DNA from 3 places in the Alteromonas sp. S005 genome. Region 1 is predicted to be linked to each of the others. Evidence: predicted binding sites of a transcription regulator. Region 1 holds the regulator's gene; each other region holds the start of a gene.
What was found. Region 1 encodes LexA, which represses DNA repair genes until DNA is damaged. Its sites were predicted from a motif close to TACTGTATNNNNATACAGTA; they were not measured.
Positions count from the first base shown of each region.

Region 1 (10,306 bases):
CATTGTCTGCCTTTTAGAAGACAGCAGACATAGCGAAGCTAATGCCATGCCGTTAAGTGCTGCAGCGCGGTTAATGCGCGTCATGACGTTGTTAGCTAATTCATTAACTGCAGGCGTTAACCAAGCGGGCTTCTTCTCTGGTTCAGCATCGCGACAGTCGCGCCAGTTCGGTACATGACTTTCAAGGAACTGATTAAGCGCAATAGGCTCACCGAAGTTTACATAACCGTGCCCGTAATTTTTAAGTTTACGAATGGCAGAGAACACCTGAAGGTTAGATTCTTTTTTCTTCTTAGAGCCTTTAAGTTCGTTCAAATAGCTCTTCACTTCCATTACGTTTTCATAGCCAATGTAAACAGGGACAATACTAACAGGGCGGTTAACGCCTTTAAGCATTGCTTGAATAGTCATGGCTAACATACCGGTTTTAGGCGGAATTAGGCGACCCGTTCGGCTGCGTCCACCCTCGGGGTAGTATTTTACAGAGTAACCTTTGTTAAACAGCAACTCTAAATATTCTCTGAACACAGCCGTGTAAAGCTTATTGCCAGCGAAACTTCGGCGAAGGAAGAAAGCGCCTCCTCGGCGAAACATTTTTCCAACAGGCCAAAAGTTAAGATTGATACCCGCTGCAATGTGAGGCGTTACCATACCCTCATGATAAATCACGTAAGTTAATAACAGATAGTCCATGTGGCTGCGGTGGCAAGGCACGTAAATAATTTCGTGACCGTTAGCGGCTAGCTCACGTATGCGCTCAGCATGGCCTACGCTAATGCCGTTATAAATTTTGTTCCAAATGCGTGTGAGCAGTCTGTCACCAAAACGGATAAGTCCTTCGCGATAATCTGCAGCAATTTCGGTGATATAAGTTTGAGCCCGCTCTTTAGCCTTTTCATGGGTGACTTTTTTATTTTTTGACTCTTCGGCAATTGCACGGCGTACCGCATCTGAACCTAGCACACTGTTGTTGAGCTCTTGTCGCTCTAACAGTGTAGGGCCTGTCATACTCTGACGTTTTCGTTGAAAGTGAGTACTTGCTACGCGTACAAGCTTGTGGGCAATGCTTTGATCACTTCCGTGTTGATTTGACATTGCGCGTGCGGAGACAGCTTTAGAATAATTTATAAAGTTATCTCGGCCTAAAAATAGCACGATGAAAAGTTTACGTAGCCAGCTCGGTGCAGCATTGTCAGCAATTAAGTCGCTCAAGCCGGGGTTACCGCGCCCTGGTGCTCGGCCCCAAGTCACATACACAGGAACTACCTGTAGGTCGAGGTTTTCGTGGTCTCTGTGCAAGTGAAAAAGTTCAGTGAACACGTCTTCAATACCCGTATCTTTGGCTGACGAGCGAAAGAGAGGCTGAGTTTTACGTAAAAACAGAGTAGACGAATACTCTCTACCCGCCAGTGTAAGTGCGTCTGTTGGGCTCGGTAGACCTAGGTACTTGGTCGACATTCTCAGCGCAAGCTGGTCTGTCACTGAGTTAGTGGGAAGTAGATAGACAATGGGTTTGCTTTTATCTATTCCTAATTCGGTTTCAACGTTTACTGGAATACTGTGGGCTTTAACCAGTAACTTAACAGGATAATGAAATACCGACAAAAGGGCTTTTCGCATCCACGACATGAATTATGTAATCCTATGAAATAAAGACGAGTGAAGTGTAACACAATCGCATCGCAATCTCGCGATGGGCCAATGTTATTGATTTGCTTGTATTACAGACTCTCTACCTAGCTGTAAGTTCAAGAAGTTCAAAAGCGCCTGTGTTTTTATATTTTTCGGGGCATTTTCTAGGGTAAGGCTCACTGGCCTTTTTAGCAATGCAACATTAGCAGTATTTAAATTGCTATAAGCTAAGTCAGAAACTATTTTTATAAAGATAAATGAATGTGAGTTTGTAATAGTGGATGATCGAAAGCGATTAAAGACAATTGATGATATTTTGCTTGGTAATGATGTGCCGTTAGATCTTGACGATCTTATGGTTGTGTTAGCAGGAGCATACAAAGTACCTATTGCGCTAATAGGAATTGTTGGGGAATTTGAGGAGACATTCAAAGCACGGTATGGAACTGCACTTTCTAAAGTGAGTCGAGAGCATGCTTTTTGTAATCATGTTGTGCAAGAACGCAAACAAATTGTCGTAAACAATGCACATGATGACCCTAGGTTTAAGAATAATCCACTTGTGACTGGTGAACCGCACATCTGCTTTTATGCGGGAACCCCCATTGAAGTTAACGATGAAGTTGTTGGCGCCGTATGTCTTATTGATACGGTTCCTCGAGAAATTGAAGATAAATATTTAAAAGTCTTAGACAGAATAGGCGGACTTGTAAGCAAACACATTTCGCTTTCCAGAGAGCATGAGGCACTGAAGCGTGAACACGGACTGATCGAAAAGTCTCCCATAGTTTTGGCCACATGGCGGAGCACAACGTCCCTTCAGCTAGTTCATATTTCTCAAAATAGTGAGCGCGTATTGGGCATATCGGCGCAGGACTTACTCAGTGGCGCAGTCGAGTTTGGCGATGTGCTAACTCAAGTTGCTGAAAGCGATTTTACTTTTGCTATGCAGGCGCATATGGAAGGTGTTGAAACCCATTCATGCCGTCTTCAAATAGCCACGCCCACGCGTACCATTTGGGTAAGTATGATCTCAACGGCGAGTTTTCGTGAGGACGGGATGCTGTATTCAGTGCAAGCATTTCTTTTCGATACCAGCGATCAAAAATATGTTGAAGACAAACTTCACACAACAAACCAGCGCATGCGGCTCTTATTGGAGGCCTCTGAATTAGGTACGTGGGATTGGAATTTGGCCGCGGATGTAAATCAGGTTAACAAACGTTGGTGTGACATCGTCGGTCTTGAATATGAGTATTACGATACTAGCTCTCGCTTTTTCAGGCAGCTAATCCACCCTGCGGACTATGTAAAAGTAGAAAAGCAATTAAACGAACACATCACTGGAAAGAGCAAGGTTTTCAACACCACTTTTCGCATGAAACATACCAATGGTTCGTGGGTCTGGGTTGAAAGCTATGGAAAAACCGTGGAATTTGACATTACGGGTAAGGCTATCCGCGTTGCTGGTATTCATCGAGACATTACGCAAAGAATGGAAAGCGAGCTTCACGAGAAAAAGAAAACCCAGCTACTGCAATTTATCAATAAGACCCGTGCCTCCTATCTTCAGAGCAACGACTTAACTTTGGCCTGCCAAACGGTATTACCGGAGCTTATTGATATCTCAGATAGTCAGTTTGCTTTCATTGGCCAAATGAAAGGGGAAGGCGATGATTCAAAGCTGTTTATTCACGCCATTTCTGAAATAGTGTGGGACAGCACCAGTTTCACACAATATAACGAGTACAAAAAAAGGAACCTATATTTCAGTAGCTTCGACAACCTTTTTGGTACCACTATTTTAACCGGTGAAGTAACGATAAGTAATACTTCAGGGACCCATCCAAACTCAAAAGGGGTGCCGAAAGGACACCCGCGCATTAGTCGATTTTTAGGGCTGCCGATCAAGGTCAAAGATAGAGTGGTGGGCATGATTGGTTTAGCCAACAAATTTGAGACATACAATGTAGAAGATGCAAAGTTTTTACAGCCTCTACTCGATGCGTTAGCTGGCCTTTTCTATGCGGTAGAATTAGAAGATGCACGCGCCGTCGCAGAGGAAAAGCTACGGCAATTAGCTATGACGGACTCGTTGACGGGCTTGTACAACCGAAGGGCATTTATTGATGAATGTATAGCATTTTCGAAACAGCATTTAAGTGCCTGCGTTGCGATTGTTGATATTGATTATTTTAAGAAGGTAAATGATACCTACGGACATGATGCGGGTGACCAGGCGCTTATTACGCTTGCAAGGAAAATAGCTAAACAAAACAGCGAGCCGAATGTGGTTGCCAGACTAGGTGGTGAAGAGTTTGCTATTGTGAGAATGGGTAAAAATAAAAAAGAAATTAATACACAGTTAGAAGCGCTTCGTATCGCAGTGGAAGAAAGTCTTGTTACCTACAAAACCGACACAATAAAGCTTTCTATTAGTATAGGTGCAACCTTTATCGATAATACCTATGGCGCAGATTTCAGCGCGCTTTTATCTGCGGCAGATAAATGCCTCTACAAAGCAAAAGAGCAAGGCCGAAATCAAGTAGTATGGGATGATGACTGAGAATTTTTCTTTGTTAAAAGTCTTAGAGCCATGCTTATCCTTAAAAGTGATGATTGTGTGGTAAACAAAGATACGCTATAAGAAGATAATATTTCACTGTAGTTAACAAAATTAGGCGTGTTTTGAGCTTTTGACTAATGAAAAGCCATCATGCCTTACAAATCAGGGACGACGCATGAACACTTCGCGCTTGGGTTTTTCTGGCCTTTTTTCTGTTATAGCTCTAACGGCTTGTGGTGGCGGAGGAGGGGCTGACTCGTCTCCTAACCCAACGCCTGCACCTCCTCCTGAGCCTACCGCGTTAGAAATTCTGTCGAATCCATTAGACTACTCTACTGCACAACTAGATTCTGCAGCTAAGAGCTACGCTGACAATGGTTATACGGGCGCAACAAAAGTGGCAACAGCCGATCTTAGTGCTGTGCAAAACGTCTATGTGGCACTTTTCGGTGAAGATATCACGAGTTCACCTTATTTAGACCTGTTCGAGGTATCAGAGCTTGTAGATGCCAACGGCAATATTGAGGGTACCACACCGTGTTCGGATTCAGGCTCTATTTCTTACTCTGGAAACCTGAACTTGGAAACGGGTATAGGAACAATAGTTGTCGATTATGACCAATGCCTTCACTACTACCTAAATGCGTATCACGACGGCCAACTTTCAGTCGCTATTACTAAATCAGACGACGACAACTTTGAGGCCACATCATATTTCACGAGTCTTTCGGTAGGAAGAGGTAGCCAACGCGTAACGCTAAAAGGGCTAATGAAAGCTGATTTAAGCTACGACTCACGCACGGGTTATTACAACGAAGAATACACACAATATCTGACTGCTACGTTTAACGGCGAGACCTACAAAATAAACGCTACCTCTTTTGATGGTGTGAGAAGTATTAGTTACTCCTCTGAATTTGAGGGGACAATATATATCGGCTCTAAAGGTAAACTAGAGTTTTCTTACTTGTCTGAGGAAGGAGGGCTACCTTATGCTTACCAAGGTTCCCTTGTCGTAAAAGGCGATAAAACGGCAGGCATAGATTTAATGCAGGGCGCGGTTCGCTATGGTGAAGATTCCGACGGCGATGACACCTATGATGTTGGCGTGTTTTTCAGCAGTATCGAGACCTTTGCAAGCAGCAATATCGCGAATATTGTTCTATCCGATATAGAAACTATTTCAGCACCTCCCGTTGCAGGTGAACCTTATTACTTTGCTTATGACCCTGTTTACACGTCTGACGATATAACCGTTGATGAGGGGTATTATTACGACTCTGATACGCCTGAATCTGATTTGTCAGTATCCTACCGTTGGTATATTAACAACGTTGTTTTAGAAGGCGTTAGCGGTAATACATTGCCTGCATACAACGCGGTGTTCGGCGATGAACTTAAAGTAACTATGGTAGTGTCCGACGGTGTTAACGTTGTTGAGTCGCAACCATTGTTTATTACTATTAGTGACTCCCCAATGACACTTGCCGTTTCCAATATGCCTGAATCGGTAGCTGCTGGTGGTTACGTCGAGTTCACTGTGAGTATGACGGACCCCGATCAAATTAATAGTGACTCTGCAGGGCAGCTTGTATCAGCGCCTGAAGGCGTAACCCTCGATGATGAAGGCTTATTGACTTGGCAGGTACCTGAGAGTCAGTTGTTCAACGAGCAAACATATATTTTTAATTTTGCTAGCTTAGATGGCGAGGAGAATTTACAAACCCTAGAGATCAAGGCTTACGCAAATAAAGCCCCAGCGTACGCACGCGTAACGGCGATGACACCAATTTATAATCACGGATTTGCAGTCGCTTCATCTAATGGTGTAAAAGAGCTTGTATCAATTAATGAGCGAAATGTGGGTACTTTTTCGTTAGAGGGAAATTCGCTCAAAAATACCTACGTATACCCCTATAAATTGCCCACTAAAGGTGAAATTAGGGGCGTGCATTCCCAGGATGTTGACGGTGACAATAACGATGAGATCTACCTTCTTACACAACAGGGTTTGTCTGTTATAAAAGACCGTGAAAGTAATGCCGAAGCGGTGTTCGTTGTAGAAGGAAGTATAGTTTCTGGATTGTTTTATGACATCAATGGCGATGGAATTGATGAAGTCGCTTATTTATACGGTGATGACTATTATGATCCGAACGCGATTGTCATTGTTGATGTTCAAACGGGTGAACAGTTACAGCAGTATGATATCGACGGCGTTAATAATATTGCTTTTGGTAATGTAGATGATGACGCTTCGATAGAGATGGTGACGAACAACGGTTACGTATTTGACATTGACAGTGGTACCAACCAATGGCTGTATGGCAGCGGGTTTAGCAACATGTTTGTTGTGGTGGGCGATATGAATGACGATGGTGTCGATGAAATCATCGGTGCTGATAGTTGGAACCATATCTCAATTTACTCAGCAGTATCTAAAAACAGTTTAGCCACGCTGGAACATCCAGACATTTGCGATATAGCCTACACCAATGAAAGCTCAGCTGCTAAAGGGCTCGTGGTGGTATCCGAATGTCAGTGGGGACAGGTGAAAGGCTTTGCATTCGATGCGGGTCAAATTTCTGAGCAGTGGGCTATCGCTCACAACACGTACAGCGCTATGTCACTTCTTATCGATGATTTAGATAACGACAATGTGCCAGATATCATTTGGACTGGTGACAACCAAGTTTTAGTCGCACAACAGAACGCTAGCGGTGAGTATGCATTGGCAGATATTGAAAGTGCGCCGCGCGCTTATAAATATCACGCTGCAGGCTGGGCTCCCTACGGTGACAATGACGAAAGAGCTGTCTTTGTCAGTGACACAAGCAATTACGATTCATCTATTCAAATTTTATCAGTAAACAAAGACGATGAGTTTGCGATAAGTGGCGAAGTTGGTGAAGACGCCTATAACGACAGCAAGCCCGTTGTTACAGACTACAATAATGACGGTGTGGGTGAGTTATTTATAGGGGCGCTGGACTATAATTCGTCGTTCAATGTGGTGAGACTTTCGGATAATTCTGTTCAGTGGACACTGAGTCAAAATCACAACAGTCAAATATCATTTATTGAAGCACTAGATGTGAATAGCGACAGTTACGCTGATGCAGTTGTCGTGGAAAACGATCGACTTAAAGCGTTTGATATTGAAAATCAGGTGCTAATTGACGCGATCAACAACGATTTTTCAATCAACGCGCTGGCTGTTTCAGAAAGTAATGGAGTGCATTATTTTGCTGTCGGGGGGTATCGTTCGTTAAAGCTCTATAAAATGCAGGACGGTGAGTTTGTTGAGTTAAATGAGTTGGAAACTACTTGCGATCAACTGCTCACAGTAAATTTTGATAGCGATAGTGACCTTGAGTTTGTGTGTCTGGACAGAGATTATTCAACGATCAATGTGTATGACGTGACAAGCGAAGCATTAGCATTGAAAGAGACTATAGCGCTGTCTTTTTACCCTCAGAAGATAGCAGCTATACCAACGACATCGTCTAACCAGTCGATCCTCGCCATCCATCAGCCAGATGATTACGACTATTCGTATGATTACTATGACAGCATCGGGTACCAAGTAGTTGAGATTGATAATAAAGGGCATGCGGTATGGCACAGTCCGCTATTGGGGCTGCAAAACGTTGATGGTATGCGTACCCGCAAAAACAGTGATGGAGAGTTGGAGCTACAAATAGGTAACTCGGACATGGCCCTTCTGGCAAAATAAGGATACTGCACTTGTCGCAGACTCATGCGTGTAGCAAAAGACGCGGCAAGTGCTTGTTATTTGTTTTTAGGTGTATATACTTACAGGAACTGTATGAACAGACAGGTCTTTTATGCGCCCACTCACAGCTCGACAAACTGAAGTTTTAGAACTTATTAAAACAACCATGCAAGAAACGGGAATGCCGCCTACACGTGCGGAAATTGCTCGTCAACTTGGTTTTCGTTCTGCCAATGCAGCAGAAGAACATTTGAAAGCATTGGCGCGTAAGGGCGTAATTGAAATCTTACCTGGTACCTCCCGTGGTATTAAGCTCAATATCCCCCTTGAGGATACAGCATCAGAAGAAGAAGGTTTGCCTCTAATCGGGCGCGTAGCGGCTGGTGAGCCAATTTTGGCGCAAGAACATGTCGAATCGCACTACAAAGTCGATCCTGCTTTGTTTCAGCCTCAGGCAGACTTTTTGCTTCGTGTAAACGGCATGAGTATGAAGGACATCGGTATCTTAGATGGTGATCTCCTCGCGGTGCATCGCACGACTGATGTCCACAATGGTCAGGTCGTTGTGGCGCGGGTGGATGAAGACGTTACGGTTAAGCGTTTAGAAAAACGCGGTCGTGAAGTCCTACTTCATGCTGAAAATGAAGAGTTTTCGCCAATTAAAGTAGATCTTGCCAGCGAGCCTTTTGCCATAGAAGGTATTGCCGTGGGTGTCATAAGAAACGCCGACTGGATGTAAGGTTTTAACATCTTCAGCAAAAAGCGGCGCCCTAGCCGCTTTTTTAATGCCTTTTGTTGCTATATTTCTGCTAGTTTTCTTAAGTTAGCAGCGCGCAATACCTCGTCCAATCATGACCTAAAGTATAAATATTAAGCAGCACGCAAAAGCCATTCTGCCTGTGAATGAATTTTTAGGTATGCATTCATTATTTGAAAATTTGTTTGAAAATAAATATCGATAGCACGTTACTCGTTGATTTTTCGCTCAAATGATTGCTCGTAAGCTCACATGCCTTGTTCAAAATGCGCGTTTGATTTTACCCCGTCTCAACAGCTACCAATTTACTCCTTTATTCAAAGCGTAACGTTAGGCTGCCATTGCAAATGATTAAAAATTGAACGCTTCGTTAAATTTTTAACAGAAAAGACTAGACGGCACGGAATTATTGCGCAATTCTTAGACAAAGATTAACAAAATAATAACAATGACTCTAAATTTGTTTTACAAGTTGAGGTTATGGGTCAATCGTTCGCAAACCATTTGGTAGGGCATCGCGCAAAAAAATCAGCGTTTTTGGTCTTGCTATTACGGAGGTGCTGAGTGAAACAACTAACGACCATTATTGCAAAATGGTGTTCTAGTATACCTATTTTGCTTCTTTCCCCATTGCTTCTTGCGCAAGAAGCTAGTGAAGAAGTTTCTTCACTCAATTTAAGACGTGGTGCAACCGATATCAGCGGGCAGGTTTATGACCTTCATATGCTGATGTTCTTTATATGTGTAGGGATTGCGGTTGTAGTGTTTGGGGTTATGTTTGCCTCAATGTATCTACATCGTAAGTCTCGTGGAGCTAAGCCCGCTAATTTTCACGAAAACGTGAAGGTTGAAATTGCGTGGACCGTTGTTCCTTTTCTTATTCTAATCTTTATGGCTGTGCCTGCGGCGAACACCCTTATAGCAATGGAAGATACGTCTGAGCCTGACATGACCGTGTTGGTAACCGGCTCTCAGTGGAAATGGCACTACAAATATATGGACAGCGACGTAGAGTTTTACTCTCTGCTTGCTACTCAGCGTGAGCAAATAGAAAACAAATTTCAGAAAACCGACAATTACTTACTGGAAGTTGATCGTCCGTTAGTCATTCCAACAGGGAAAAAGGTGCGTTTTCTTATTACATCTGACGACGTTATCCATTCGTGGTGGGTCCCTGATTTCGCCGTCAAAAAGGATGCAAATCCAGGCTTTATTAACGAGTCTTGGGCTAAGGTCAACGAGCCAGGCATTTATCGGGGGCAATGCGCTGAGCTGTGCGGAAAAGACCATGGTTACATGCCAGTCGTGGTTATCGCTAAAGAGCCCGCTGAGTTTGATAAATGGATGGGCGAACAAGAAGAAATTGTTCGTAAAGCCAAAGAAGAAGAGCAGCGTCTACTTTCTATGAATATGTCTATGGACGAATTAATGAAAGAAGGCGAGCGCGTGTATAACGCTACGTGTGCAGCCTGTCATATGCCAAATGGTGAGGGGTTACCAGGTGTATTCCCAGCACTTAAAGGCAGCAAGATGGCGTTAGAAGATCAACAAGGTCACATCGACATTGTCCTACATGGTAAGTCGGGTACGGCTATGCAGGCGTTTAGCAAAATGC
Region 1 is NZ_JAZETN010000010.1:39,525-49,830, reverse strand. Features, by position in the region: gene plsB (glycerol-3-phosphate 1-O-acyltransferase PlsB) at 1-1,629, opposite strand, end outside; gene V7R55_RS12575 (diguanylate cyclase) at 1,910-4,198, shown strand; gene V7R55_RS12570 (hypothetical protein) at 4,374-7,934, shown strand; gene lexA (transcriptional repressor LexA) at 8,047-8,673, shown strand; gene coxB (cytochrome c oxidase subunit II) at 9,256-10,306, shown strand, end outside.

Region 2 (10,306 bases), on a different contig from region 1:
CTCCCTTATTACTCAAAATGCCATGAACCGTGAACGGTGGCTTGAGACTATCCGTTGGATGCAAGAGACGCAAAAGCTATGGCCACTGGGAGAAGCAGAGCCTTTAATTTTAGATTATCTATCCACCTGGTATGGTCCCAAAAAAAGCGCCCGTCGTGCACCTCTGCCGCCTCATTTGCTGCCCGCCAACTAAAAACAGAATTAATAGTTTTATTAATCCCCCACAGTTTTATGAATTTCTGCCGATAATCAAACAATAACGCTACTTCAGACTAATGGCTAAAATGATTAAATTTCTGTTAGTCTGAACAAAACAAATCTATAAAAACCATTGGTAACCAAACATGTTTGTATCACGCAGCAAATTCGAAGAAAAAGAATCGCAAGTTCAGTTGTTAGAAAAGCGACTTCAAGAGATGTTAGACAAGGTTTCATTACTTGAAGCTGAAAATGCAGAGTTAACTGCGGCTTTAGAGACTGCCAATCATAAAGATGCTACATCTGCCAATGCCACTGTGGTCAAATGTTTAGTTGATTCACTGTCACAGATTGAGGGCGTTCGTGAGACAGTTTTACGTTCTTACGAACGAATTAATGAGGAAAGTAAGTCTATTGTTAATATAAACGACTTATTTAGCGAATCGGCCTCCACATTGAGCAAAATCGTATCGGATATGAGCGGTTTGAATGTTCAGATGGGCAGTATGAGCGAACGCATCTCAGGTCTTTCCACAACGGCCGACAATATCAATAAGTTTGTGACAACCATTACCAGCATTTCTGACCAAACTAACTTACTTGCCTTGAATGCAGCGATTGAAGCTGCCCGTGCTGGTGATGCTGGGCGAGGCTTTAGTGTTGTTGCTGATGAAGTACGAGCACTGGCAACAGAGACCAATAAGTCTGCAACAGAAGTGTCAGAGCTTGTAAACGGGATAATTCAATCCACTTCAAAAGCGGTGTCAGGCGTTAATGAACTGCGCGGTAATAACGAAGAACTAGAAACAGGCATTAACCAGCTAAATAGTAGTTACGAAACTATGGTGCAACATTGCGACAGCATGAAAGCTACAATTAGTGAAGGCGCAATGGCTACGTTTATCCAAACGGTAAAGCTAGATCATGTAGTGTGGAAATCTGGAGTTTATGAAGTGTTGTGTGGATTTAGCAATAAATCGCCTGCTGACTTCAGTGATCATGTAAATTGTCGTTTAGGGCAATGGTTTAATCAAAATGCAAACACTTCAATTGGCCAAACCACAGCTTTTAGAGAAATTGAAGCACCCCACGCAAAAGTGCATAGTAGTGGTATTGAAGCTATCAGAGCAAAACAAGCGGGTAATAATGCAGAAGCAGATGCTAAACTGATAGAAATGGAACAGGCGAGCGAGCGTGTAATGATGCTTCTGGATCGCTTAGCCGGTTAACTATCAAGTGGTGAAGCACACATAAAAAGCGTGCCCTTATTCTTAAATGGGTACGCACATTGGAGGGCTTTTAGGTGAGTGAGAATTCGTATTCCACCGAAAACGAACGCATTCGAGCGCTTGAAGCCCGTGTTAATTCGCTAGAGCGGCAGCTTAAACGTCAAAAAATTGCACGTAAAAACGCTGAATCTTTCTTAGAAACTTATTCACAGGATGCCTATTTAGTCAATCAGGCATTACGCAAAGCACTTAAAGACTCTAAACAAAGGGAACGAGAGCTTCTTTACCTCAATCGAACAGCGTCCCAACTTACCCAAGCAATCTCCGGAGAAAATTACATATTTTCGGCGCTTGAATCTGCCGTAGAGTTTAGCGGTGCGTTTTGCGGTAAAGCCTTTACCGTTAAAAATGGTGAACTAATTATTGGCAATGATGATAGTGTGCTGGTTCAGGGGAAAGGCTGGACAACGTCTCATACTTTAGCGCAATTTATCCAACAGGAAACGCCACTAGATTTACGAGAAAGCTATTCCCACTGGTGTGTTAGTGCGGTAGTACAGCCTGAAACAGATAAAGAATCTCGCTTACTCCACTTTATGCATGAAATGTCGAAGGGGGAATACACGTGGTTAGTATTGTTGACCAAAGACGATAACCTAGAAGAAGAGACGCTTTACGTTTTAGATACCACAAAGCATTACCTCAACATCACCTCTCGATACCAAAATAAGAAAAGTGAATTAGATACCAGGCAGCTAGAGCTGAGTAACGTGAAAAAGGATAGGGATTTCCTTGAAGAAAGGTTAGTCAGTGCTGACAAAATGGCCATGCTAGGTCAGTTAGCTGCTGGTATCGCCCATGAAATTAACAACCCAATCGGTTATGTGCGAAGTAACACTGTCGTTGCAAAAGATATCTTTAATGATTATCAACGCGCTCTCGAGGAAATAGGTAGCCTTTGTAAAGAAGCGGGCGGTGAAATTGAAGTGCAGTTCATGGCATTAGAAAAGCGTTTTTCGCTCAAAGACAGCGCGACCGAAATTGCGGAAATGTTTGATGAGTCTCATGAAGGTATTGAGCGCATAATCGAAATCGTGAAAGCGTTAAGAAGTTTTTCTTATCCAGGCTCAGGCAAGCACTCTGAAATTAGCGCTATCGAAGCCATGAATATAGCGATTAAGCTCACCAATAATTTGCATCGTTATCGCAATGTGGTGCGCTTTGAAGTGCCTGAAGAAGACGCTTTCTTCAACGGTAACTCAGGGCAAATTCAGCAGGTCCTTGTAAACTTCTTAACCAATGCGATATATGCCACTCCTGAAGGGAAAGAAATAACGCTCAAAGTAGAGAAGGAGGCGGACAATGTCCGCTTAATCGTTGAGGACGAGGGCGTAGGCATGTCTAAAGAAACACTGAGTAAAGTTTTTACGCCTTTTTTTACCACCAAACCGCCAGGCGAGGGTACAGGGCTAGGGATGTCTATTTCTATGACTATTGTTGAGGAGCACAATGGCAGGATTGATATCGTCAGTACTGAGGGAAAAGGCACGACAGTATCTGTCATATTGCCATTGGTCTAAAGTATAAAGTTCTTTTTTAACTGATTGATAAAATATAAAATTTCTCAAAGTTTTTTCTCAAACTAGACAGCGGCTGTTTATGTTCTAGTCTTATGAGAAAGCAAAGGTTTTATGCTCTATGGATGAGTACTTTGCAAAATGGAGAGAGTATTTAATGAGAAATAACCAGCCTGTTACCCAAAAAGAGTATAAGTTTCCATCTCACCACCGCCTTATTTCATCAACAGATAAGCGTGGGGTCATCCAACACTGCAATAGTGAGTTTGTGGAGGCGAGTGGTTTTACTCGTGAAGAATTAATAGGAAAAAACCATAACTTGATTCGTCACCCCGATATGCCTGCACCCGTATTTAAGGAAATGTGGCGTACTTTAGAGTCTGGGCAAAGCTGGCTGGGGTTAGTTAAAAACCGAAGAAAAAATGGCGATCACTACTGGGTTTCAGCATTCGTAACGCCTGTATATGACGGCAAAACAATCGTGGGGTATGAATCTGTCCGCGTGCCTGCTTTAAATGATGAAATTGCCAGAGCGGCGAGCGTCTATGCGAGAATGCAAGAAGGCAAGTCGCCGGTATCGCCAGTATCTAGAACTGTGCAGACACTTTCTCATTTAGCTCCGTCATTAATGTTAAGCTTTTTAATGGTGTTGGCTCTTGGTTTTACACATGGCGTAGCTGCGGCTGGCATTGCTCTTCTAGGTGCCATTATTTTAATGGTGACTCAACAAGCAAAAGCCAAAAAAGATTGGCGGGAGCTGATTACACTCAGCCCTGAAAGCTATGCCGATGAAACGGTGGCGCAAACTTACTTCCCAGACCCACCTCATATTAGCCAAGCCAAACTCGTGTTAGGCTGTGAACTTGCTAGAAACCGCACAGCATTAACTCGAATACAAGACGCGTCAGCGGGTCTTGAGTCTATAGCTCACGCAACGCATCATCAGGCTGAAAGCACAAGCGCTGCCGTCGTTCAACAAAACCAGGCTACTCAGCAAATCGCCTCCGCGGTTACACAAATGAGTCAAGCTATCCAAGAAGTTGCTGAGCGGGTTGAAGGTAATGCCAAAAGTGCAAAAACAGCAGCGGCCAACGTAGAAACAGGTAACCAAAAAGCAGAAGAAGCCATGCAGGCCATTGTTGCTTTACGCGAAGCTGTTGAGTCAATATCGACAACAGTAACTGAATTAGCTCAGTCAACTAGTGATATTGGTGAAGCGGCCAACATTATTTCTACCATTGCCGAGCAAACAAACCTGCTGGCACTTAACGCCGCGATTGAGGCTGCAAGGGCGGGTGAGCAAGGAAGAGGTTTTGCGGTTGTTGCTGATGAGGTGCGTACCTTAGCTTCGAAAACTCGCGAATCGACCGACAAAATCCACAACATTATTACAGAACTTGCTGAGCGCTCTGACCGCGCGGTGCGAGTTTCAACAGAAGGGTTAGCCTCAGCAGAGCACGGCAGCGCGATAGTAGAAGAAACCCGAGGAGCCTTGTTTGAAATTAATAATGCGGTGAAAGGTATCGCAGATGCTACTGTGGAGATGTCTTCAGCTGTAGAAGAACAAAGCACGGTTGCGGAACATATTAATCAACAGCTAGTAGAAGTGGCTGATGGCGCATCTGAAACCCAGCGTTCCTCTGAGGCATCGCTCGCGGCCAGTAACGATTTGCGCGCCACGGTGAATCAGGTACATGAACTTATTTTGCGTTTTAGCACAAACAAGCGTGTAGGAGAGTAACACTCTCCTACGCGTTGGTTTTGCCTAGTTCGTATTCAGTCCAGCATGCAGACCGCGTTTATAGGCTGCAACGGCCGGGAACAGCGACACTAAATAGGTACACCCTAATATAAGTAAAATGATAATAGCGCTGCTTTGTACAAACAGAGGGCTACTTAAAAACAGTCCATAAGTGCTGCTTAACCAAGGCTTTAGTACACTCATTAATCCGGCAACTAAGCCCAAACTTAGCGCAGCACTCAAAATGGAAAGCAGCATAGCTTCAATTTGAATTAGCAGTAATAAAGTAAATGGTCCGGCGCCAATAGTGCGTAAAACAGCTATTTCTTGGTAACGCTCACGCATAGTTGCAAGTAGCATGGTTGCAAGCCCAATAAGCGCGCAGATGACGATAAGACCGGAAAGGCCAAGTAATAGCGATTCAACATTTCCCATAATTTGCCAAAGTTCTGCGAGTGCCATGCCCGGTAGAATAGCCATTAGCGGCTCATTTTTACTTTGATTGATCTGGTACTGCAGTTGCAGAGCAGTTACCCGATGTTTAAGCCCTAGCATCACCACAGATACAGACTCAGGCGTAAACGCTTCGCTATTGTAAGACGCATGTTCACCGGTATGCTCGTCGTGCTCGTGCTCGTGCTCGTGCTCGTGCTCGTGCTCGTGCTCGTGCTCGTGTTCGTGTTCGTGTTCGTTCGCCTTGTCAGCAGATTTACGTCCTAACATTGAGGTGGGTGAATGCTTGGGCCCTGTGTGGGCCTCTTCAAGGCCCTGCAAAGTGACATAAACAGCCTTATCCACGGGGGTGCCTGTTTTATCTAAGATTCCGGAAATAGTAAAAGGGTGATCGTCATGATTATTGAATGAAACACTGCCTAAGCCGTGAGAAATAATAATCTTATCGCCTACTTCATATCCCAATGATTCGGCTATATCAGCACCAATTACCGTAGATAGCGGCTGTGTAAATGTCGCTCCATCAGATAGCTGTAGTGACTGCATGTCCCCGTATTTAAAGTGATCAAAAAAGCTGTTGGTCGTACCTACCACCCTAAAACCTCGGTGAGTATCACCCAAAGATAGTGGGATAAGCCACGATATCTGCTTGTTAGATTGAAGCGCCGCAATACTTTTATATTCAATACCTTTAGTGGGAGTGCCTATATTAAACACTGACGACAGAAGTAAATTAAGCTGTCCACTTGGTGCGCCAACGATAAGGTCGACGCCTGACACTGTGCGTGTAAAGCTGGTTTTCACTTGGCTTCGAATAATGTCCACGCACAAAAGTAAACTTATGCTGATAGTAATGCTTAGAAGCGTGAGAACTGCCGTGGTTTTTCTGCGCTTTAAACTTTCAATAGCAATGGTACTTAGCATTATGCACGCTCCTGTACTTGCTCGATGCCACCGAGTGAAGACTTTGCATGGCTTGTACTTAGGCTCAATTCACTCATACTGCAATGACGGTCAAAGTAGCTCTCCATTGCTTTATCATGACTAACGAAAATCATGGTGCTCTCACCTGCTACATCTTTTAACAGCGACATAAAGCTATCTCGCGCGTCGCTATCTAACGCCGAAGTTGGCTCATCGACAATCAATAACTCTGGATCATTAATGAGCGCTCGGGCTATTGCTACACGCTGCTGTTGACCAATACTCAAGGCATCGGCTTTAGCATGCAGTACCCGTGAAGGGAGTTGTAGCTTGTCGAGTAAATGAAGAAGCTTCGCATCTTCCGCCGTTTTGCTTATTTTTTTATTCGCAAAATATACTGCGGCGTTAATATTTTGTGCCACAGAAAGGTAGGGAATAAGATTAAACTGTTGAAAAACAACGCCGATATTGCGTGCTCTAAACTTGTCCCGCTGTCGGTTCGATAGTGCGGAGAAAGGCTGCGCTATTAAGGCAATGTCGCCCTGAGTTGGAGTTAATGTTCCGCACAGCAAATTGAGCAATGTGCTCTTTCCGCTACCTGAAGGCCCTGAAAGAAAAACGTGCTCACCTTGCGAAACTTGCCACGCTTTAATGTCAATGATGGGGGGACTTTCTTTGGTGTACGAAAACTGTAAATTGCTAACTTCAATCGCTGTGTTGCGCTCTTTATTCACTGCGTTGTGCTCTTCAGACACTGCGTTGCGCTGGGAATGAGTGCTATTATTTTTATTGATGGTATTCACGCTAAGCCCGACCTGTATTTACGTCTTATATTCACATTAGCAAAAGCGACACGTCTGTTCACCCTGTTAAAAAGCAGAGAAAACACATTGCCGCGTTGAGGTAATGTTATCAAATAACATTTTTGCGTATAGCTATGCTATCAGATCTCATCAGCCTAAAGCGGCAATTGCTCTTATTAATTGCTCATCATAACGACGCAAAGGAGAAGCGCGCCTAAATTATCAGCCGTTAGCTTGTAGCTTTACCACTTCAGCGCTTTCGTCTTCTAATACGCTTTCTGCAGTAGCGCCTTTGAAAATCTTACTGATTTTATCTTTGTTTTTAGACAACATAATGGTGAGCTCTTCCACTACGCTATCGTCAAGCTTGATGCCCTTCGCATGAATGTAGTCAGCGAGGTTATCTGCCGCATCGAGCATTTTGTCATACTGATCAGCTTCTTTTTTGTCGGTAGTTACCAATTTTTCTACCCCTTTGTGCGTAACAACATACTGTGTGGTAATGGCCATGGTAGGTCCCCTGTTTATTAAAGACACAAAAACTGTACAATAATTTACTGTATAAATAAACAGTATTTTAATTAAATGTCTGAGCGTAGTGTTTGGAGAGAGGGCAAAATGATTGTTCTAAAGGTGATTAATGCTTGTGCAATTAGTAACTGCTGCGTATAATGCGCGCCCTTACAGCCATCCCAATTCGTTCCTTGTCTCCATACAGTCGGCTGTACTGTCGAGGCTACAACCGTAAGGAGCTATAATGCGTCATTACGAAATCGTATTTATGGTTCACCCTGATCAGAGTGAACAAGTACCTGGTATGATCGAGCGTTATACTACTATCCTAAAGCAAGACGGTGGTCAGATTCATCGTTTAGAAGATTGGGGCCGTCGTCAACTGGCTTACCCAATTGAAAAGCTGCACAAAGCCCACTACGTACTAATCAATGCTGAAGCGTCTGCAGAAGCTGTTGATGAATTGGAAAATGCTTTCCGTTTCAACGACGTGATCCTACGTAACATGGTTATGCGCACTAAGACTGCTGTGACTGAGCCTTCTCCAATGATGAAAGAAGAGCCTCGTCGTGAGCGTCGTGACGATTCTGCTCCTCGCCAAGATCGCGCGGAAAAGAAAACTGAAACCACTGAAGACAACGCTTAAGGAGATCACCCATGGCTCGTTTTTTCAGACGTCGTAAGTTCTGCCGTTTCACTGCAGAAGGTGTGACTGAGATTGATTACAAAGATATCGCTACTCTTAAGAACTACATCACTGAGAGCGGTAAAATTGTCCCTAGCCGTATTACTGGTACAAGCGCAAAATATCAGCGTCAGCTGTCTTCTGCGATCAAGCGCGCACGTTTCCTTGCGTTGCTTCCGTACACTGATTCACACAAGTAATTTGGCGAATATAAGGGTTAGCTAAGATGAATATCATCCTACTAGATAAAATCGCCAACCTTGGCGGCCTGGGCGACCAAGTGACTGTTAAGTCTGGTTACGCTCGTAACTTCCTTTTCCCACAGGGTAAAGCGGTTCCTGCAACTAAAGACAACGTTGAAAAGTTCGAAGCACGTCGTGCTGAACTTGAAGCGAAAATTGCTGAGCAACTAGCTGCTGCTAACGCACGCGCTGAGAAAGTTGCTGAGCTTGCTGAAGTTACAATCGCAGCACCTGCTGGTGACGAAGGTAAACTATTTGGCTCTGTTGGTACTCGTGACATCGCTGATGCAATTACTGCAGCTGGCGTTGAAGTACAAAAAGCAGAAGTTAAACTACCTACTGGTACTCTTCGTGAGACTGGTGAGTATGACATCGACTTACAACTTCACTCTGACGTTATCACTTCAATCAAAGTGATCATCATTGCTGAAGCGTAATCGCTGACGTATTTGAAAAAAGCCGCTCTTAGAGCGGCTTTTTTTTGCTTAGAATTTGCCATCAATCTTAAAGACCCCCTAACGCTCAAGTCGTGAAAAAGCAAATTGATATGCAGGCTGATGAAGGTTTAGCAACAAATAGTCCAAGTAACCTTGGTGGCTTAATTCAAGCTATTTTTGTTACAAATTTACTGTGGTGCCGATAGTTTCTCGCTTTACAATAGCGGTTCTTTTGATGTCTGCACAATTGAGTAAATAAAACATAGACGCAGCAGCTAACTAAGCGCTTTGACTGCTAGGTGGAGCTACATGGACGTGATGTTGAAAATGGTAATGAGTTTAAAGAGGTTAACGACGTTGTCGGCGTCGCTAGTTGTAGCAGGAAGTATAATGACTGGCTGCGCCAGTTCTAATTATGTTACTCAAATAGAAGGTGAAGATGCGGTAATCAAATACACAGATGAACCGGGTTTCGAGGACAGGTTCAGCAATATCTACAGCGGTTTTAAAGCATACCCTGTTACCTGTACTAATGATTGCTATCCGGCATCTACTGACATTGAGTGCGAAAGTGACATGCAGAATTGTCAGTTTGTTGGCAACAACCCGACATTGAACTCGCAAACCCCCTTTACCGTAACCTGGTTAGGGCACGCCAGTTTTTTACTGAACATTGACGATGGTGAGCAAATACTTATCGACCCGGTGTTTGGCCAGTTTGATTGGCCCGTTAACTGGGCTTTTCGGTTGGCAGAGGGGTTTAACCGCAACGAACCCGCTAAGGTAGGTGGAGACAGGCTGGCTAAAACCGATGCTGTGGTTTATTCCCATATACACTATGACCATTTTAATAAAGCTGATATTGCTGAATTAGGTACAAGGCCTGAGTATCTTGTACCGTTAGGTTTCGCTGAGCACTTTCCAAATAGAGGCTATTCCATCAGTGAGATGGCGTGGTATACCAGCAAAAACGTAGGTAACACCTCTATTCACTTCGTGCCTGCCCATCATTTCAGTAACCGAATTTGGGTGCCTTATTTGTATGAGGACGACAATGCTACATTGTGGGGTGGTTGGGTATTTGAGAATGAAGGGAGCACTTTGTTCTTTGCGGGAGATACGGGATATTCGCCGCACTTCAAAGACATTAAAGCGCGCTTTGGGGAAATAGATGTTTGCCTGTTACCTATAGCGTCTTATTTTAGCGAAACCTCGCCTAAATGGTATCGCAAGGTGCATACTACACCAGAAGATGCCATTGTTGCCGCCCAAGACCTGGGCTGTAAAGCCGTAGTGCCTTGGGGCTATGGAAACGCCAGCTGGATGATGGGAGACAAAACATCACACTCTGCGCTATTTCGACTGATTAAAATGAAGCGGCAGCTAAACCCTTCCATGCCTTGGATTATTTTGAATGAAGGTGAGCGAGCGTCTTTTTAATTTAAGCTAGGGATAAATGGCCTATTTATCCGCAATCTTATCTGCAATTTTTTGGCATTTTCCG
Region 2 is NZ_JAZETN010000008.1:117,828-128,133, forward strand. Features, by position in the region: gene V7R55_RS11345 (hypothetical protein) at 1-193, shown strand, start outside; gene V7R55_RS11350 (methyl-accepting chemotaxis protein) at 345-1,427, shown strand; gene V7R55_RS11355 (sensor histidine kinase) at 1,502-3,007, shown strand; gene V7R55_RS11360 (methyl-accepting chemotaxis protein) at 3,162-4,745, shown strand; gene V7R55_RS11365 (ABC transporter permease) at 4,770-6,122, opposite strand; gene V7R55_RS11370 (ABC transporter ATP-binding protein) at 6,122-6,925, opposite strand; gene V7R55_RS11375 (YebG family protein) at 7,148-7,435, opposite strand; gene rpsF (30S ribosomal protein S6) at 7,683-8,084, shown strand; gene rpsR (30S ribosomal protein S18) at 8,096-8,323, shown strand; gene rplI (50S ribosomal protein L9) at 8,350-8,802, shown strand; gene V7R55_RS11395 (MBL fold metallo-hydrolase) at 9,130-10,242, shown strand; gene V7R55_RS11400 (MOSC domain-containing protein) at 10,264-10,306, opposite strand, start outside.
Region 2: the regulator LexA is predicted to act here: its motif matches at 7,481-7,500, upstream of V7R55_RS11375 (YebG family protein).

Region 3 (10,306 bases), on a different contig from region 1:
TTAACCCTTAACAAATTAGATTTATGCCAGACCCTGTTTCAGCTTGATACCGATATTGTGGAAGAGTGGCTCGACGAGCCTGAAAACGAAGCCATTGCCTTTCCAGATAACCCGAACATCCTAATTGACTGGCTTAAAAATAAAGACTTTTCTGATACAAAAAGCCTGTGCGATACGCTTTGGAAAAACGTTCAATACGGCGATAAAACACAAGAACGTTTATTGGCTCTTGCAATTTAACACCGCAATGCGATGATAACGGCATTTGTCGTATTCTTTGCGGGATTTTTCGTGCTTAAAAAGTCAGTTGTTTTCTTGCTAACACTCACAGCATTGTGTGGCTGTGGTTATAAAGGGGCGCTTTATATTCCTGACGCGCCTGCACAAAACACCTCTACTGAACCAACGTCTTCTGAAAGTGCAGAAGCCGCTGATTCATCTAGCGCCAATACCCCCTCCCCCGCAACTACTTCTGGAGAGCTGAACTAGTGGATTTTTTCGCCTACAGCCAAGGTCAGCTGCACGCTGAACAAGTAGCTGTTTCTGATATTGCAGCCCAGCACGGAACGCCGGTTTATATTTATTCACGCGCTACGTTAGAGCGCCATTGGCATGCCTTTAACGATGCTATCGGTGAACATCCTCACCTTGTATGTTATGCGGTAAAAGCTAACTCAAACATTGGTGTATTAAGTGTTTTAGCGAAGTTAGGATCAGGCTTTGACATCGTTTCAGCGGGTGAATTGGCGCGTGTTATTGAAGCCGGTGGTGACACAAGCAAAGTGGTATTTTCAGGCGTAGGCAAAAAGCACGACGAGATTCGCTATGCCTTGGAACAAGGCATTATGTGCTTTAACGTAGAGTCAGAGCCAGAGCTTCATCGCATTAACCAAGTGGCCAGTGAAATGGGCGTACAAGCCCCTATTTCGCTTCGCATAAACCCTGATGTGGATGCTAAAACTCACCCTTACATCTCTACGGGATTGAAGGCCAACAAATTTGGTATTGCTCGTGAACGCGCACTTGCTACCTATGAACTAGCTGCATCGCTACCACATTTAAATGTGGTTGGCATGGACTGTCACATAGGCTCACAACTTACTGAAATTGGCCCATTTGTAGATGCATTAGAGCGCTTACTTCTGCTTATTGATGAATTAGCCGAGCGCAACATTATTATTGAGCACTTAGATGTAGGTGGTGGTCTTGGCGTGACTTATAACGACGAGCAACCGCCTCATCCAAAAGCCTACGCACAAGCCATGGCTGAAAAAATGGTAGGCCGTGAAAACTTAAAGCTTATCCTTGAACCTGGTCGTGCTATTGCAGCTAACGCGGGTATTTTGGTCACTGAAGTTGAATTTATCAAAGAAGGTGAAGAAAAGAGTTTCGCTATCGTCGATGCTGCCATGAACGACTTACTGCGCCCTGCCCTTTACTCTGCGTGGCAAAATATTATTCCTGTGAAAGAAGAAAGCACGGCAGCGCTTCGAACCTATGACGTTGTAGGGCCGGTGTGCGAAACCGGTGATTTCATTGGAAAAGATCGCGAATTAGCCATTGAGCCTACCGACTTACTTGCTGTACGCAGCGCCGGTGCCTATGGTTTTGTGATGGCCTCAAACTACAACAGCCGCTGTCGACCAGCGGAGATTATGGTAGACGGCGATAAAGCAATTGTGGTTCGCGAACGAGAAAAACAAAAAGATCTCTGGCAAGGTGAGTACAAACTTCCGTAAACTAGAGACAAACTAACAAGATAGATGCGCGTTTAATGCAGGTTCAATTTTCTAAAATGCACGGCTTGGGTAACGATTTCATGGTTATTGATAACGTTACTCAAAACGTCTTTTTCTCCAAAGAAAAAATTCAGCAATTAGCTAACCGAAACTTCGGTATTGGCTTCGACCAGCTGTTGATGGTAGAACCGCCATACGACCCTGAACAAGATTTCCACTATCGTATCTTCAATGCAGACGGCTCAGAGGTAGAACAATGCGGCAATGGCGCGCGCTGTTTCGCCCGCTTTGTTAAGCAAAAAGGCCTAATTAACCGCAACAAGATAGTGGTAAGCACCAAAGCAGGTAAGATGGTGCTTTATCTAGAAAAAGATGGTCAGGTTACCGTGAATATGGGCAAACCTGAGTTTGAACCTGCGAACATTCCGCTTACGGCCAACAAGCAAGAGAACACGTATATTTTACGTGTTGGCGAACGCACCTTGTTTATTGGATCAGCGTCGATGGGCAACCCTCATTGCGTTATGGAAGTAGACGATGTGAATACGGCCAACGTAGCCGAAATTGGCCCACTTGTTGAAAAGCACGAGCGCTTTCCCGAGGGCGTAAACGCGGGCTTTATGCAGATAATTAACGAGTCGCATATCAAACTTCGCGTATTTGAGCGTGGTTCAGGTGAAACCTTAGCCTGCGGTAGCGGTGCATGTGCAGCAGTTGCAATTGGTCAAATACAGGGTAAATTAAGTAAAGACGTACGGGTAGATTTGCCCGGAGGCAGTTTACGTATACGCTGGCCAGGCCCAGATAGCGTTTTAAAAATGACAGGGCCTGCCGAACACGTATATGACGGACATATAAATTTATGAGCGAAGTATCAGGGCAATCTAACGCCACGCAATTAATTGAGCCATTTAACGACACAACGGAATTGTCGAGTGCTGATGTGCGCGCGTTCTTATTACAAAACCCTGAGTTCTTTGCCGAGCATGCCGACATTCTCGAAAAAATTAAGCTTCCCCACGAACACAAAGGCAGTGTTTCACTTGTAGAAATTCAGAGTGATCAGCTTAGACAAAAGGTCAGACAGCTTAATTACAAACTAAATCAGTTAGTCACTATCGCGAAACAAAACGAGAAAATTTATCGCGTTTATACCGATTTAAACGTACAGCTACTGCGCTGTGAAAGTGTCGCCGAAGTGCAGTTTACCTTAGAAGATGTACTGCAAGAGCGTTTGCAGTTGTCCTCAGCAGTAATCAAAAGCTTTAAAGGCCCTCACGCTATTCCTGAGCTGCAACAGCGCCTCTTCACGGAAAAGCGCTTTAAAAATACTAACTTCTTCTTTGGTCGTTTGTCACAACACGAACGTCAACTTCTTTTCGGCGAAAGCCCTGCAGAATCTGTGGCGTTAATGCTGCTTGGCGATAACCGCGAATTAGGTATTTTGGGCATTAGCAGCAGCGACGCCAGCCACTTTACGCCAGATATGGATACCCTCTTGCTACAACAGCTTCAGCAAGTACTAAATATCATCTTGCCTGAAATGATGGGATATTAAGTGCTGTGTCTACGGACGCCTTAATCAGCGAACCGTGTCAGCAATGGCTCGATAAATTTCTACTTCATTTGCAGGTAGAGCGCGGTTTATCCCTTCACACCATCAAAAATTACCGGCGCCAGTTAACCGAAGTGGGAAAATTACTTGGGCTTTACGAATGGTCTGGGCTCACGCCAAGCGATATCAAGCGTGTAATGGCCGATGCGAAAATGTCAGGGCACAGTCCGCGTAGTATTGCGCTTAGACTATCGGCACTAAGAACATTCTGCCAATACCTTATCGAACATCAGCAGCTATTCAGTAACCCCGTAGAAGGCATTCAAGCACCGAAACAAGGAAAGTCATTACCAAAGCAGCTAAGCGTAGACGAGATGCAGCAGTTACTCAATGCCTCGCCTCGAAGCAGTGACGATGATGAAGGCATGCAGTTAAGAGATGTAGCCATGTTTGAGCTGCTTTATGGATGCGGGCTGCGCTTAAGCGAACTTACCGGGCTTAATTTAGCCGACTGTTTAAAAGACGGTACGGTGAAGGTCATGGGTAAAGGGAGCAAACAGCGAATATTGCCATTGGGTCGACATGCACAAAAAGCGCTAAATGCATGGTTAAAAGTACGCCCTGCTTATGCGTCGCCTTACGAAAGTGCAGTATTTGTCAGTAAGCGTAAAACTCGAATATCAAATAGGCAGGTTGCTAACCGCTTGGATAAAATGGCAAAAGAGCAATCTCTGTCGCAAAAAGTAAGCCCCCACAAACTGCGCCATTCTTTCGCTACTCACGTATTAGAATCTAGTGGCGATTTGCGTGCGGTACAAGAACTGTTAGGTCACGCTAACTTATCGACAACACAAGTGTATACCCACCTCGACTTCCAGCATCTCGCCAACGTATATGATGCCGCCCATCCGCGGGCGCACAAGAAATAAAGCTAACCTAAGGTTTCATCATGCAGTTTTTCAGGTCTATTAACAAAGTTGAGGCTATGACCTTCGACCTTGACGACACCCTTTATAACAACGACCCTATTATTCGTCAGGCCGAAGAAGCGCTTCAAGCGCATATTGCTGAGCACCACAAGTTAGCCTCCGCGTTGTCGGCTAACGACTGGCTAGCACTTAAGCGTGCTGCAATAAAAAAAGACCGGCGCTTAGCCTCTGACATGGGTCAGCTTAGACGTGTAGTGCTTACTGCCGCATTGTCTAATACGACTCCTGAAAAGTTAACAACAGACCTGACCAGTAATGGTGAGCTAAGTGATGCAGTAGAGGCATGCTTCAACTGCTTTTACGATGCAAGAAGTAACTTTGAGCTTACGGACGAGGTGCACGAAGCGTTAAAAGCCGTTAGCAGTAAGCTGCCGCTTATTGGCATTACTAACGGTAACGTTAACGCAGAAAAAATAGGGATTGATAGCTATTTTGAAACCATTCTCCATGCCAGCACATCACGCCCCATGAAACCAGCCCGCGATATGTTTGATGAAGCGGCAGCACTATTACACATTGCACCGAAACACATTCTTCATGTAGGCGATAATATTATTAAGGATGTACAAGGAGCGGTTAACGCTGGTTATCAAGCCGCATGGTTTGCCTGTAACAGACCCATGAAATTAGCCAACGAGCCTGTGAGCATACTGCCTCACGTAGTACTAGATAACCTCAACGAGTTAACCCACTTCTTATAAATAAAGGGGTCAGAGTCAGGACTTTGCCCCCGCAATTTTAGTTATCTTCTAGTACGTTTTGGCGCATGGATTCGCAGGGGCTTTGACAAACCGGTCTCCCAACCACTTTGGCTGGAACGCCCACCACGGTAACGTGAGCTGGTACGCTATTAAGTACAACGCTGCCGGCGCCGACTTTTGAGCCTTCGCCGATTTCGATATTTCCTAGGATCTTGGCACCTGCGCCAATTAACACACCTTGGCGAATTTTGGGGTGACGATCGCCTGACTCATTACCCGTACCGCCTAGCGTTACGCTCTGCAAAATAGACACATTATCTTCTACTACCGCAGTCTCACCCACCACAATACCGGTAGCGTGATCGAACATAACACCTTTGCCAATTCGCGCAGCTGGGTGGATGTCTACACCAAAACTTGATGAATTACGGCTTTGCAAAAATAAGGCTAACTGGTGGCGTCCGTGAACCCAAAGGTAGTGCGCCATCCGGTGTACCTGCACGGCGTGGAAACCTTTAAAGTGAAGCAAGGGAGTAAGGTAGTCATTCACTGCGGCATCCCGCGCATTTATCGCGATAATATCGGCGATGGCTGCCTCGCTAATGCTTGGCTCTAATAAGTAAGCTTCATCGAACACCTCACGTATAGCAAGCGCAGGCATCACGTCATCAGCCATTTTGTTTGACAAAATGAAGCTTAGCGACGACTCGAAATTATGGTGCGCAAGAACACTGGCATGCACATAGCTAGATAGCAAAGGTTCGTTGTCAGCAACAATTTGCGCTTCTTGTTTTAGCGTCGACCAGAAATCGATGGGCGTTGAAAGTGCGGTCATGAGCATGTCCCGTTAGTGTGCTGTCTGTGTGCCAATATACGTCGTAAAAAATTGGGGCCGTGTGCTTTTTCAGCTTGCCTAAAGTGGCTTAACTCTTTTGCTAACTCTCGCCTTGTATGAAAGTGCAGAGGCAAACAAATGAAAGAACAGAAAGTTTACCCGAGTTTGGCGTGATGCAATACCGATGTGATACCTGCCAAGCGCATAATTCGATCAATTTATCGTATTAATTCGTTATAGCTAATAACTGTATCTTTTATTTGCGTACCTATGAGCCTTACGTCGGTCACACTAGGCTCTGTCACTACTTAATTAGAACGGTTAAAGCGCCCGTTTCTTTCATTGAGAGGTGTGCATAACCGCACACCTTAAATAGGCAAAAAACCGCGCTTTTATTTAACGAAAAGGGCGAAAAACTGGACTGTATAAATTAACAGTCAGATGGCATAATAGGCCGCTGCTAAATGTATAACATTATCAACTAACAGGTACCGCACTATGGATGTATCTCGACTGCTAGACGAGCTTAACGATAAACAGCGTGAAGCAGTAGCAGCCCCATTATCAAATGCTCTAGTATTGGCTGGCGCAGGTAGTGGTAAAACCCGCGTATTAGTACATCGCATTGCGTGGTTGATGGAAGTCGAAAACATCGCACCTTATTCTATTTTAGCGGTTACCTTTACCAATAAAGCAGCGAAAGAAATGCGCGGCCGTATTGAATCTTTAATGGGTCGCAGCCTACACAATATGTGGATTGGTACCTTTCACGGGCTTGCACATCGTTTGTTGCGCGCGCACCACGCTGAAGCAAATTTGCCTGAAAATTTTCAGATTATCGATTCTGACGATCAGTACCGTTTGATTCGCCGCATTTTAAAAGCCATGAATTTAGATGAAAAGCATTGGGCCCCTCGTCAAATCCAGTGGTACATAAATGGCAATAAAGACGAAGGCCTGCGCCCACAGCACATCGAGACTCACGGCGATCATATCCAAAAAACCATGCGTGAAGTCTACGCTGCATATCAAGACGCCTGCGATCGTTCAGGCTTGGTAGATTTTGCCGAGCTATTGCTGCGCGCTCACGAGTTATGGGCAAAGAACCCTGAAGTGTTGGCCCACTATCAGCGCCGTTTCCGTGCTGTGTTAGTTGACGAGTTCCAAGATACCAACAATATCCAATATGCATGGCTTCGCATGCTTTGTAGCGGCGACAATAACAACATTATGATTGTTGGCGACGACGATCAGTCTATTTACGGTTGGCGCGGTGCAAACGTAGATAATATTCAGCATTTTCTTAAAGACTTTAATGAACCTACCACTATTCGTCTTGAGCAGAATTACCGTTCTACTGGGAACATTCTGAAAGCAGCGAATACGGTTATCGACAACAACACGGGCCGTTTAGGGAAAGAGCTGTGGACAGAAGATGCCCAGGGCGAACTTATTTCTGTCTATGCCGGTTTTAACGAACTCGACGAAGCCCGCTTCATTGTTTCAAAAATTAAAGACTGGCTAAATCAAGGCAACGCCCTTAGCGACACCGCTATTCTTTACAGAAACAACGCCCAGTCTCGAGTACTGGAAGAAGCCCTGCTACATGAAGGGTTGGCCTATCGCATCTACGGTGGTTTGCGCTTCTTCGAACGCCAAGAAATTAAAGATGCCCTTGGCTATATGCGCATGGTAAGCCACCCGCACGACGATGCTGCTTTCGAGCGTGTGGTAAACACTCCAAGTCGCGGTATTGGAGAGAAAACCCTTTCACAAGTGCGCGACACTGCACGTATGCATAACTGTTCTATGTGGCAAGCCAGCCAGCTGCTTATCAACGAAGGTGGCTTTAAAGGCCGTGCATTAAACGCTATGCAAAGCTTTGTTTTGCTTATTACCGAGCTAGAGCAAGCCACGCTAGACGAGCCTCTTGACCAGCAGGCCGATAAAGCCATTCGCCAGTCAGGCCTGTACGCCATGTACCAAGCAGAACGCGGAGAAAAGGCCCAGGCTCGACTGGAAAACTTGGAAGAGCTGGTCAGTGCTTGTAAGACTTTTATCGTACCTGAAGAAGCGGAAGAAATGTCGCCGCTGGCCGCGTTTTTGGCCCACGCTTCCCTTGAAGCAGGGGAAACCCAAGCAGATAAAGACCAAGATGCTGTGCAAATGATGACTATCCACACTGCAAAAGGCCTTGAATTTCCACTAGTGTTCCTAGCTGGCGTAGAAGAAGGTATGTTCCCTAGCCAGATGACCAACGACGAACCAGGCAGGATGGAAGAGGAACGCAGACTTTGTTATGTTGGTATGACTCGCGCTATGCAAAAGTTGTATATCACTTACGCAGAAAGTCGTCGATTATATGGTCAAGATAAGTATCATACGGCTTCGCGCTTTATTCGCGAGATGCCAGCAGATTGTGTGGAAGAAGTCAGACTAAAATCCACTATATCGCGGCCTGTACACAATCGCTTTAGCCAAGCTACCTCGCACGCCAGTTTTGAAGAAACAGGCTTTAGTTTAGGTGAGCGCGTAGTGCATCGTAAATTCGGGGCAGGTATTGTGCTTAACTACGAAGGCAGTGGTGAGCATGGTCGAGTTCAAGTAAACTTCGATGAATTTGGCAGTAAATGGCTGGTACTTGCTTACGCAAAACTGGAGAAGGCGTAGCGTTATTAATTGGCAAGGTAGCCTAACTCTGAGTTGGAATGTATGCAGCAACACGTGCTGATCATCGAAAATGGTGAAGGCAACCTTGAACTTATTGCGAAGTTAGTACGCCGTTCTAGCCTTACGCCCGTGGGCGCTACGTCGCTCACCGAAGGAAAGGCACGCTTTGCACAAGAAATGCCTGAAAGTTTCTTGTGCGCCATTGTTGCTTACTCATTACCCGATGCGCCTAAAGGGGAAGCCATCGACTTTGCCGTCGGATCTTTCATTCCTACCATTGCAACAACAGAAAACCTAGATAATGCTATTCGCGACAAGGTTCTTGAACGAGATGTTGTCGATTACATTCCCAAAGAAAATTCGCAAAACTACGACTATCTTAACCGCTTGATAAGCCGCCTAGAAAAAAACAAATCTACCGGCGTTGTAGTGGTGAGTACCAATCGTGTTTTACGCTCAAAAACGGTTTCATTACTTCAGCGTCATAATTTTATTGCCTTTGAATGTTTAACAGCTACCGACGCAATGCAGTGCCTTTCTGAACACAAAAATGTACGTCTTGTCATCACTGATGATACGCTGCCCGATATGACGGGAACACATTTTGTCGCTAGCTTAAGAAAAGCATTTTCTAAAGAACAGCTTGCCATAATGGGCGTTGCTGGAGGTAAAGGTATGCTAATGTCTGCACACTTTATCAAAAGCGGCGCTAATGACTTCTTGCGCGTACCGTACTGCCATGAAGAGTTTTTGTGTCGCGTAATGCAAAACGTCGAATATATAGAAAGTGTTGAAGAAATTCGCCGCGTGGCAAATACGGATTATTTAACGGGCCTTCCCAACAGACGCCACTTCTTTTACATGGTAACGGTACAGCATCAAAATTTATCTGATGATCATGCCTTGGCACTTATCGACCTCGACTTCTTTAAGTCAATTAACGATACCCATGGCCATGACGCCGGTGACATTGTGCTAAAGGCCATGGCGGCACTCATTGAGTTTTACTTCCCTGATGAAATTATTTCGCGCTTTGGTGGTGAAGAGTTTTGTATTTACATGCCTTCAACGCCGCTTAATGAAGCCTGTGAACGCTTAGAAGATTTTAGAAAAGTGGTAGAAGCTGAAGTTATCCAGCTTCCCAAAACCGATATAAAAGTGACCTGCAGTATTGGAGTTAGTGGCGTTCATACTCAAAGCGTGGATAAGCTACTAAGCCTTGCAGACAAGCAACTGTATGCTGCCAAAAATAGTGGGCGTAACCAAGTGAAGTGCGACCCTGTGGATACACCTCGTCGAGAGCAGGGATCCTTACCTTAGCTTCATGAGCTATTTCTTTAAACCCTACCTTTAAATGGCTTGCAGGCGCCGCGTGTTTTGCTGGCTTATTCCATACTCTCTTTTATTATTTGTTTTTGCGCTTTTCGTTGGCTGCGGTAATTAACCAACGAGTCGGCACTAAACAAGATAAGTGCAAGCCACACAAAGCCGAAAGTAACCAAGCGCGATTCTTCAAGGGGTTCGCCGTACAGGTAAACTGCCAATATAAACATAAGCGTTGGGCCAATGTACTGAAAGAAGCCCAGCGTTGAATACATAATGCGTCGCGCTGCAGCAGTAAAGCAAAGCAGGGGCGCAGTGGTAACAATACCTGCCGCTAGAATAAGGGTGTTTAAGGTAGCGTCATTATTAAATAAGTTACTGTATTCAGAACCAAAGAATACCCAGTAGACGATAGCTAATGGCGATAACATTAAGGTTTCAATGAATAGACCTGGTAGCGAGTCTACTGCCACTTGCTTACGTAATAAGCCATA
Region 3 is NZ_JAZETN010000004.1:139,946-150,251, forward strand. Features, by position in the region: gene V7R55_RS07310 (MJ1255/VC2487 family glycosyltransferase) at 1-240, shown strand, start outside; gene lptM (LPS translocon maturation chaperone LptM) at 292-489, shown strand; gene lysA (diaminopimelate decarboxylase) at 489-1,739, shown strand; gene dapF (diaminopimelate epimerase) at 1,775-2,605, shown strand; gene V7R55_RS07330 (DUF484 family protein) at 2,602-3,297, shown strand; gene xerC (tyrosine recombinase XerC) at 3,303-4,223, shown strand; gene V7R55_RS07340 (HAD-IA family hydrolase) at 4,244-4,984, shown strand; gene cysE (serine O-acetyltransferase) at 5,022-5,819, opposite strand; gene uvrD (DNA helicase II) at 6,318-8,489, shown strand; gene V7R55_RS07355 (GGDEF domain-containing response regulator) at 8,532-9,809, shown strand; gene rarD (EamA family transporter RarD) at 9,875-10,306, opposite strand, start outside.
Region 3: the regulator LexA is predicted to act here: its motif matches at 6,239-6,258, upstream of uvrD (DNA helicase II).